One region of the Kitasatospora sp. NPDC052896 genome, then DNA from elsewhere that is predicted to be linked to it. Evidence: predicted binding sites of a transcription regulator. Region 1 holds the regulator's gene; each other region holds the start of a gene.
The links. The regulator HrcA, encoded in region 1, represses chaperone genes, less so after heat shock. The targets are predictions, from matches to a motif close to TTNGCACTCNGNNNNNCNGAGTGCNAA.
Positions count from the first base shown of each region.

Region 2: ACIGXM_RS08355 (FmdB family zinc ribbon protein) is a predicted target of HrcA. The motif match lies at 1,381-1,407, and genes of this name have one in related genera.
Region 3: groL (chaperonin GroEL) is a predicted target of HrcA. The motif match lies at 2,177-2,203, and genes of this name have one in related genera.

Region 1 is NZ_JBITZU010000013.1:60,790-64,060, reverse strand. Features, by position in the region: gene htpX (zinc metalloprotease HtpX) at 1-824, opposite strand, end outside; gene hrcA (heat-inducible transcriptional repressor HrcA) at 1,136-2,299, shown strand; gene dnaJ (molecular chaperone DnaJ) at 2,381-3,271, shown strand, end outside.
Region 2 is NZ_JBITZU010000002.1:498,650-501,920, forward strand. Features, by position in the region: gene ACIGXM_RS08350 (MFS transporter) at 20-1,288, shown strand; gene ACIGXM_RS08355 (FmdB family zinc ribbon protein) at 1,419-1,763, shown strand; gene ACIGXM_RS08360 (hypothetical protein) at 2,031-2,432, shown strand; gene ACIGXM_RS08365 (hypothetical protein) at 2,479-2,697, opposite strand; gene ACIGXM_RS08370 (protease pro-enzyme activation domain-containing protein) at 2,823-3,271, opposite strand, start outside.
Region 3 is NZ_JBITZU010000024.1:69,911-73,181, reverse strand. Features, by position in the region: gene ACIGXM_RS30825 (hypothetical protein) at 1-108, opposite strand, end outside; gene ACIGXM_RS30820 (hypothetical protein) at 113-304, opposite strand; gene groL (chaperonin GroEL) at 398-2,020, opposite strand; gene ACIGXM_RS30810 (cold-shock protein) at 2,336-2,539, opposite strand; gene ACIGXM_RS30805 (MoaD/ThiS family protein) at 3,043-3,271, opposite strand, start outside.

The DNA.
Region 1 (3,271 bases):
GGGGCGAAGTAGAAGGCGTTGTACGGCTGCGCCTTGCGCAGGTCCTGGGTCGGAATCGCGGCGATCTGGCCGGTCACCTTGGTGAGCGCCGAGGCCAGCGCGCTGGGCCGGCCGGTGAGCTGGGCGGCGGCCCGGTCGGCGGCCAGCTCGCGGTAGCGGGAGAGCAGCCGGGTGAGCAGGAAGCTGATCGCGTAGACCACCATCGACACCAGCGGGATGAGGATCATCGCGATCGCGGCGGAGTTGTCGTTGTTGTTGTTCCGGTTGTTGCCGCCGCTCATCATCCCGCTGTAGAGCGCGATCCGGGTGATCGCACCGGCCAGCACGCCGAGGAAGCCGGCCACCGTCATCACCGCGACGTCCCGGTGGGCGACGTGCGACAACTCGTGGGCGAGCACGCCCTCCAGCTCCTCCGGCTCCAGCCGGCGCAGCAGGCCGGTGGTGACGCAGACCACCGAGTTCTGCGGGTTGCGGCCGGTGGCGAAGGCGTTGGGCATGTCGTTGTTGGCGACCGCGACCCGGGGCTTGGGCATGTCGGCCAGCGCGCAGAGCCGGTCAATGGTGCCGTGCAGCTGCGGGTACTGCTCGGGGGTGACCTCGTGGGCGCCCATGGCCCGCTCGGTGATCTTGTCACTGAACCAGAACTGCGCCACGAACAGCCCGCCGGCGAGCAGCACCACGAGTGGCCAGGCCCCCCGCAGCAGCACGATCAGCACCCCGGTGAAACCGACGTACAGCAGCCCGATCAGGAACATGGTGGTGACCATCCGCCCGGTCAGACCACGGTCGGGCGCGAAGCGGGTGTGGGGGCCAGACGCCGACATGGTTGCTCCTCAGATCTTTCCGTCTAGAAACGCTATCGATGCTGCCACTTCGTCCGGTCGCAGGCACCACCCCTGCCGGGGCTTCCGCGCTCGCGCGTCGCGCCCGGTCCGGGCCCCGCCACGGGGCGGGCGCACCGGCCGGACGCGACGTGATCCGCGTGGCATCCCGGGCCAGGGCGTTCCTGCTGTCGGACCCGGGCCTTACACTGGCAGGTACCGTTCTGGCACTCTGCTGAGCAGAGTGCCAAAGCGATCAACCGACACCGCAAGGCCTGGCACCAGGACAACGCGCGAAGAGGGAGGTGCGTGCCATGTTCGACGAACCCGAGTCCGGCTCCCGACCGACCGGGCGCGAGTCGGCGTCCGACGGCCCGTCGGCCGCGAGGGCCGCACGTCCGTCCGGCGCCAGGCCCCCGATCACCCCGCGCGGGCTGGTCGAGTCGCACGGCGACATCCGTCCGCTGGACGAGCGCAAGCTCGCCGTGCTGCGGGCCATTGTGCAGGACTACGTGGGCACCGAGGAGCCGGTCGGCTCCAAGGCCCTGGTGGAGCGGCACAACCTGGGCGTCTCCCCGGCCACGGTCCGCAACGACATGGCCACGCTGGAGGAGGACGGCTACATCCAGCAGCCGCACACCAGCGCGGGCCGGATCCCGACCGACAAGGGCTACCGGCTCTTCGTCGACCGGCTGGCCGAGGTCAAGCCGATGAGCGCGCCCGAGCGCCGGGCGATCCGGCACTTCCTGGACGGCGCGGTGGACCTCGACGACGTGGTGGCCCGCACCGTCCGGCTGCTCGCCCAGCTGACCCGTCAGGTCGCGGTGGTGCAGTACCCGTCGCTGAGCCGGTCCACGGTCCGGCACGTCGAGCTGGTGCTGATCGCCCCGACCAAGGTGATGCTGGTGCTGATCACCAACACCGGCCGGGTCGAGCAGCGGGTCGTCGACTGCCCGGGCCCGGTCCGCGAGACCACCCTGGCCGACCTGCGGACCCGGCTGAACGCCCGGGCCGCCGGCTGCCGCTTCCCGGACGTGCCGGCGCTGGTCGAGGACCTCCCGGCCTCCTTCGAACCGGCCGACCGGCCGACCGTCACCACCGTGCTCTCGACCCTCTTCGAGTCCCTGGTGGAGCAGAACGAGGAGCGGATCATGCTGGCCGGCACCGCCAACCTGACCAGGTTCGGCCACGACTTCCCGCTGACCATCCAGCCGGTGCTGGAGGCCCTGGAGGAGCAGGTCGTCCTGCTCCGTCTGCTGGGTGAGACGGCGGACGCCGGGATGACCGTCCGGATCGGCCGGGAGAACGACTACGAGGGTCTGAATTCCACCTCCATCGTCTCGGTCGGTTACGGTTCGGGCGACGAGAGCGTGGCGAAACTGGGTGTGATCGGCCCGACCCGGATGGACTATCCGGGCACAATGGGGGCGGTGCGAGCGGTGGCACGGTACGTGGGCCAGATCCTGGCCGAGTCGTAGAGAAGCACCCACCTGCCGGACCCGGCAGGTGGCCGAGACCAGTCGCAAGCACTTCTACAGGCGGAACAAGCGGAGCATTTGGTGGCCACGGACTACTACGCGGTACTCGGCGTCCGACGGGATGCGGGGCAGGACGAGATCAAGAAGGCGTTCCGGCGCCTCGCACGCGAACTGCACCCGGACGTCAACCCGGACCCGAAGACGCAGGAGCGGTTCAAGGAGATCAACGCCGCCTACGAGGTGCTCTCCGACCCCGCCAAGCGGCAGGTCTACGACCTCGGCGGCGACCCGCTCTCGCCGAACGGCGGGGGCGGCGCGGGCGGCTTCGGCGCCGGCGCGGCCGGCTTCGGCTTCTCCGACATCATGGACGCCTTCTTCGGCGCCGCCTCGGGCCAGCGCGGCCCGCGCTCGCGCACCCGGCGCGGCCAGGACGCCATGATCCGGCTGGAGATCACCCTGGAGGAGGCCGCCTTCGGCACCACCAAGGAACTCCAGGTCGACACCGCGGTCACCTGCACCACCTGCAGCGGCGAGGGCGCGGCCCCCGGCACCTCCGCGCAGACCTGTGACATGTGCCGCGGCAAGGGCGAGGTCTCCCAGGTCACCCGGTCCTTCCTGGGCCAGGTCATGACCTCCCGCCCCTGCCCGCAGTGCCAGGGCTTCGGCACGGTCGTGCCGACCCCGTGCCCCGAGTGCGCCGGCGACGGCCGGGTGCGCGCCCGCCGCACGCTCACCGTCAAGATCCCGGCCGGGGTCGACAACGGCACCCGGATCCAGCTGGCCGGCGAGGGCGAGGTCGGCCCCGGCGGCGGCCCGGCCGGCGACCTCTACGTCGAGATCGCCGAGACCAACCACGCGGTCTTCCAGCGCCGCGGCGACGACCTGCACTGCACGGTGACCATCCCGATGACCGCCGCGGCGCTCGGCACCCAGGTGCCGCTGCAGACCCTGGACGGTCTGGAGGAGGTCGAC
Region 2 (3,271 bases), on a different contig from region 1:
AACGGTCGACGACCCCGCTGTGCCCGCTCGCGTCGGGTACACCTCGCTTCTGCGCACTCCGCGTGCGTGGACGTTCCTCCTCCCCGCCTTCGCGGCGCGACTGCCGTACGCCATGCTCAGCCTGGGCATCGTGCTGCTGGTCGAGCAGACCTACGGCTCCTACGGCTCGGCCGGCGCGGTCGCGGCGATCTCCGCCGTGGCGCAGGCCCTGGTCGGCCCGCAGACCGGCCGGCTGGCCGACCGGTTCGGGCAGGCCGCCGTGCTGGTGCCGACCGTGCTGGTGCACGCCGTCTCGGTCGGCGCGCTGATCGCGCTGGCGCTGGGCCACGCGCCGCTCTGGACGCTCTTCGTGGCCGCCGCGCCGGCCGGTGCCACCATCCCGCAGATCGGCGCGATGGTCCGGGCGCGCTGGGTGGCCAAGCTGGCCGACCAGCCGCCGGGCTACCTGAACACGGCCTTCGCGTTCGAGTCGGTGACGGACGAGTTCACCTTCGTGGTAGGTCCGGTCATCGCCAGCGCCATCGCGACCGGAGTCTCTCCCTCCGCCGGACTGGTTGCCGAGGCGGCGCTCACCGTGGTCGGCGGACTGGCGTTCGCCGCGCAGCGCCGGACGGCCCCGGCCCGGCACCCCAGGGTGCCCGGCACCGGCCGCGCCTCGGCACTCGCCTCACCGGGCGTCCGGCTGCTGGCCGGCACGTTCCTCGGGGTCGGCTCCGTCTTCGGGGGCATGCAGGTATCGGTGACCGCGTTCGCCGGGTCGGTCGGCCAGAGCGATCTCAGCGGCACGGTCTACGGGATCTTCGCCGGCGGCTCGATGCTGGCCGGGGCCTGCTACGGCATGGTCTCCTGGCGCCGGGCGGCCCGGCAGCGGATGCTGATCAGCTACGCGCTGCTGGTGCTCGGCTGCTCGACGCTCTGGGCGATGCCCAACCTGACCGCGCTGGCCGTGGCCGGCCTGGTCTGCGGGTTCGCCATCGCGCCGACCCTGATCACCGGGTACACGCTGGTCGAGTCGCTGGTCGCGGACGGCGCCAAGACCGAGGCCTTCACCTGGCTGACCGGGGCGATCGGGCTGGGCCTGGCGGTCGGCTCGACGGTGGCCGGGATGCTGATCGACGCTCACGGGGCGTGGACCGGGTTCCTGGTTCCGGTCACCGGTGCGGGTGCCGGGCTGGTGGCGCTGGTCACGTTGCGGCGGCTGCTCGTCGCTCCGGGGGCCGCGAGCCGTACCGTTGCCAAGGGCGGGGCCGGCCCGCAGCAGCAGCTCGCGAGGGTCGGGGAGGGCTGAGGGGCTCCGCACGCCTCCGCAGGGCCTTCACCTGGGTGCCCCGACCCGAAGCGCTGGACTGATCCAGCGGAATACCGCATCATGGACCGTCGTTAGCACTCATCAGGCGAGAGTGCCAGGAGGAAGACAAGTGCCCACGTACCAGTACCAGTGCACCGAGTGCGGCAGCGGCCTTGAGGCGGTGCAGAAGTTCACCGACGAGGCCCTGACCGAGTGCCCGCAATGCCAGGGACGCCTGCGCAAGGTCTTCTCCGCGGTCGGCGTGGTCTTCAAGGGCTCGGGCTTCTACCGGACGGACAGCCGGTCCTCCTCCAGCAGCTCGGTGGGCTCCTCCTCGTCGTCCGCGTCGACCAACGGGTCCTCCGGGGCCTCGTCGAACGGATCGGGCTCGTCCGCCGCGAGCTCCTCGTCGTCGGCTGGCTCGTCGTCGGCCGCCGCGTCGTCGTCCTCCTCGGGCGGCTCCGCCTCGGCCTGACCGCGGCACCGCATTCGTCATACCGCAGGCCCCTGGTGGGTCGCCCCGGACGGGGTGGCCCACCAGGGGTTCTGTGCTGTTCGGGGGCGGCGTGGGCCATGCGGGGGGGGTGCGGAGTTGTCCACACCCCCGGGGTTTTCCACAGGGAAGGGGAAAATCCGCCGGCCGTGGGGCGGGGCGGGTCAACCTGATCCGGCAAGCGGGTTCTCCGGGACTCGTTCGCACTCCCCGTCGTGCTCTCCATCCAGTGAGGCGGTGCCGGATCCCATGTCCAGCGACCTGACCACCCACCCCAGCGGTCGACCGAGCGGCCCCGAAGGTCCCCTCGTCCTCGCCACCCCGCCGCCCGTACGGGCCCCCGTCCCGACCCCGGAGCCCGCTCCCGGTCCGGCTGCCTCCCGGCCGGCCGTGCCGCGCGCGCGGTCGTCCATCCCGCCGCGGCAGGTCGTCCACGACTTCGCACCGATCCGCTGCGGGGCGAGCCGGCGGTACCGCCTGTGGCAGGCGGTCCGGCACCGACCGGGGCTGCTGGCCGGCGGCCTGCTCGCCGCCGCGACGGCACTGGCCGTCGGCCCGGCACCGCCGGGAACGCCGCCGCCCACCGCGCCGGCGAGCGCCCGGGCGGACGTGGCCGCGACCGGCTCACCGCGCTGCGCCACCGGTCCCTGAGCTGGTCGGGCCGGTCGGCCGCTGTTCCGCTCGGCCGCCGTGCCGTTCAGCCGCCGTGGTGGGGCGGGCGCTGGCTCAGGTACCAGTCGAGGTCCCGTCCGCCGCTGCCGGAATCGCCCCAGCCGGCATCGGTGTCGTCCCGCGACGGACGGCTCAGCGGGTCGCTGAAGACGAGCTTGGCGGTCTTCGGCGCGGTGGTCGCCCGCTGCTCTGCCTCCGGCGTCCGCCCGCCCGTCGGTTCCCGCTTCTCGTCCTGCCCAGCCATCGTCCCGCCTCCGGTCTCGTCGGGCCTCGCCCGTCCCCGTCCAGCCTAGGACGACCGCGGGGGCCGGACGACCGTCCGACCCCCGCGGTTGTGCTGCCGTGCTGCCGCGCCGCTGGCCGGCTGGCTCAGCCGAGCTTGGCCTTGAGGAAGTTGGCCCCGTTGTAGGTGCCCCAACCGGTGACCTTGTCGTAGCCGGTGCCCGCGCTGTACGCCCCGTTGCTGCCGGACTTCACGTCGTGGAAGGCCGACGAGTAGGAGCTGGAGGAGGCCAGGTTGTAGATGGTGCTGTTCGCGAACCCGAAGGAGGACTTGCCCTTGGCCTTGGCCTCGCTGTTGTAGACGGCCACGAAGGCCGCCCAGTTCGGCGCCGCCGCGCTGGTCCCGCCGAACTCGGCCCAGCTCCCCTGGCTGTAGACCGCCCAGCCGGTGGACGGGTCGGCGGCGGCGGCCACGTCCGGCACGTCGCGGAACTTGCCGGTGTTGACCTTGCTCTGGAAGCTCGGCGTGCTGAAGTACGAGGAGATCCCGCCGCCGCTGCCGCTCCAGGCGGTCTCCTTGCTCCACGCACCCGAGG
Region 3 (3,271 bases), on a different contig from region 1:
CACCAGCGACACCACCGCCGCGTCCGCGACGTCCCGCGCCGACAGGTCAGCGAGAATCAGCGCCCGCGCCCGGTGCAGCGCGGCTTCCAGATCAGGAGACTCAACCACCCCCCTATTCTCCCGCAACCCACTTGGCGGCCGGAAACGCCTCGGTGCTCAGCTCGATCCCGAACGGTTCGGGCAACGCCACCGGCTGCCCGAAGGGCACCCGGGTGCTCCGCCGGTACGTCCCGCCCTCCGGCTCGGCGAAGAGCGTCACGGTCGGCCCCTCCGCGTCGAAGCGGTGCGCAGCGTGGGCGTCCACCAGACCCTGGGCACGGAGAACGCCGCGAGGGCGGCCCCCTTCAACGGGGGCCGCCCTCGCGGACGGGGTCGAACGACCGATCCTGAGGCAGGATCAGAAGTCCATGTCACCGCCCGGCATGCCGCCCGGGGCGCCCGCGGCGGCCTTCTCCGGCTTGTCGGCGATGACGGCCTCGGTGGTGAGGAAGAGCGCCGCGATGGAGGCGGCGTTCTGCAGCGCGGAGCGGGTGACCTTGGCCGGGTCGATGATGCCCGCGCCGATCAGGTCGACGTACTCGTTGGTGGCGGCGTTCAGGCCGTGACCGGCGGGGAGGTTGCGCACCTTCTCCACCACGACGCCACCCTCCAGGCCGGCGTTGGTCGCGATCTGCTTGATCGGGGCCTCCAGCGCGACCTTGACGATGTTGGCACCGGTGGCCTCGTCGCCGTCCAGCTCCAGCTTGTCGAACGCGACACCGGCCTGCAGCAGGGCCACGCCACCGCCGGCGACGATGCCCTCCTCGACGGCCGCCTTGGCGTTGCGCACGGCGTCCTCGATGCGGTGCTTGCGCTCCTTGAGCTCGACCTCGGTGGCCGCGCCGGCCTTGATGACGGCCACGCCGCCGGCCAGCTTGGCGAGGCGCTCCTGGAGCTTCTCGCGGTCGTAGTCCGAGTCGCTGGTCTCGATCTCGGCGCGGATCTGGTTGACCCGGCCGGCGACCTGCTCGCTGTCGCCGCCACCGTCGACGATGGTGGTCTCGTCCTTGGTGATGACGACCTTGCGGGCGGTGCCCAGCAGGTCCAGGCCGGCGTTCTCCAGCTTGAGGCCGACCTCCTCGGAGATCACGGTGCCGCCGGTGAGGATGGCGATGTCGCCGAGCATGGCCTTGCGGCGGTCGCCGAAGCCCGGAGCCTTGACGGCGACGGACTTGAAGGTGCCGCGGATCTTGTTGACGACCAGGGTCGACAGGGCCTCGCCCTCGACGTCCTCGGCGATGATCAGCAGCGGCTTGCCGCTCTGCATGACCTTCTCGAGGAGCGGGAGCAGGTCCTTGACCGAGCCGATCTTGGAGTTGGCGATCAGGATGTACGGGTCGTCGAACGACGCCTCCATCCGCTCCAGGTCGGTGGCGAAGTAGGCCGAGATGTAGCCCTTGTCGAAGCGCATGCCCTCGGTGAGCTCGAGCTCCAGACCGAAGGTGTTGCTCTCCTCGACGGTGATGACGCCTTCCTTGCCGACCTTGTCCATGGCCTCGGCGATCAGCTCGCCGATCTGGGTGTCGGCGGCGGAGATGGAGGCGGTGGAGGCGATCTGCTCCTTGGTCTCCACGTCCTTGGCCTGCGCCAGCAGCTGGTCGGAGACGGCCGCGACGGCCTTCTCGATGCCGCGCTTCAGGGCCATCGGGTTGGCGCCGGCCGCGACGTTGCGCAGACCCTCGCGAACGAGCGCCTGGGCCAGCACGGTGGCGGTGGTGGTGCCGTCACCCGCGACGTCGTCGGTCTTCTTGGCGACCTCCTTGACGAGCTCCGCACCGATCTTCTCGTACGGGTCCTCGAGCTCGATCTCCTTGGCGATCGAGACACCGTCGTTGGTGATCGTGGGGGCACCCCACTTCTTCTCAAGGACGACGTTGCGGCCCTTGGGGCCCAGCGTCACCTTGACGGCGTCGGCAAGCTGGTTCATGCCGCGCTCAAGGCCGCGGCGAGCTTCCTCGTCAAACGCGATGATCTTGGCCATCGGAAGTGGTCCTCCAGGACACGGTCGACTGCTCGGACCAGTGGCGCCCGCGACGGACGGCCCTGGTGTGCGGGGGTCCTGTCCCCTACCGCTCCCGGGGGCCTCACCGACCCGGTCCGTTTGTCACTCTCATGCTGCGAGTGCTAACGCCAATGATTAGCACTCCGGCATGGCGAGTGCAAGCTCCTGACCGCAAGCCACGACGAGCCGCGCGAACGGCGGCAGGCCCGCGCCACCCCCGGGAAGGGAGGTGGCACGGGCCTGCCGCAAGGGCGCCAGCTCGTGACCGAGCCGAGGCTCCGAGGTTCGGAAAGGTCAGACCGCCGCGCGGACCATGTCCGCCTGCGGGCCCTTCTGCCCCTGGGAAATCTCGAACTCGACCCGCTGGCCCTCCTCGAGGGTGCGGTAGCCGTCCATCTGGATCGCGCTGTAGTGGACGAACACGTCCGCACCACCGTCGACCGCGATGAAGCCGTAGCCCTTCTCCGCGTTGAACCACTTGACGGTGCCCTGAGCCATTCCGAACTCCCCTATTGCTGTGCTGGCCCTTCGACGGGTCCGCAGGTCGCGGACCCGGGTCTGATGGACCGGCCCGAGGAAACCCCCCTGGGCGCAGCCCTGCACGCCGCAGCGCCCCACCCCCGGGCACCTGACGGTGCCGGCGGAACAGACGAATGCGCCGACCGCGGCTGAATGTATCCGGATCGCCGCCCTGTGCAACAGGCCCACTGAACGCCAATTCGTCGGCGGCGCCAAGGGATAGGACGGGAGGAAAGCGACAGATCTCCGCAATGCACGCGGGACATAGCGGACGAATACCGCGAATTGCCCAAATAATTCTGACACGTCGCCGACATGTTCGAACGAAACGCCAATGGGGCATGTCTCATGGGACGGACAAAGCCTATGCCCTGGCGCGGACGAATCAGACAACGCCACGCACGGCGCAGGGCGCCGCACCGCCCGACGGTCCGTCAGGGTGGCGCGGCGCCCTGCACCCGCGCTGGTCGGCCCGGTGCGGCTCAGCAGCCGCCGGCCACCGCCGGGATGATGGACACGCCGGCGCCGTCCGCGATCTCGGCGGCCAGGCCACCGGCGAAGCGCACGTCGTCGTCGTTGACGTAGACGTTGACGAAGCGGCGCAGCTGGCCCGCGTCGTCCAGGATCCGGGCCGAGATGCCGGCGTGGTTCCGCTCCAGGTCCGAGATCACCTCGGCCAGGGTGGCGCCCTCGGCGGTCACCTCGGTCGCG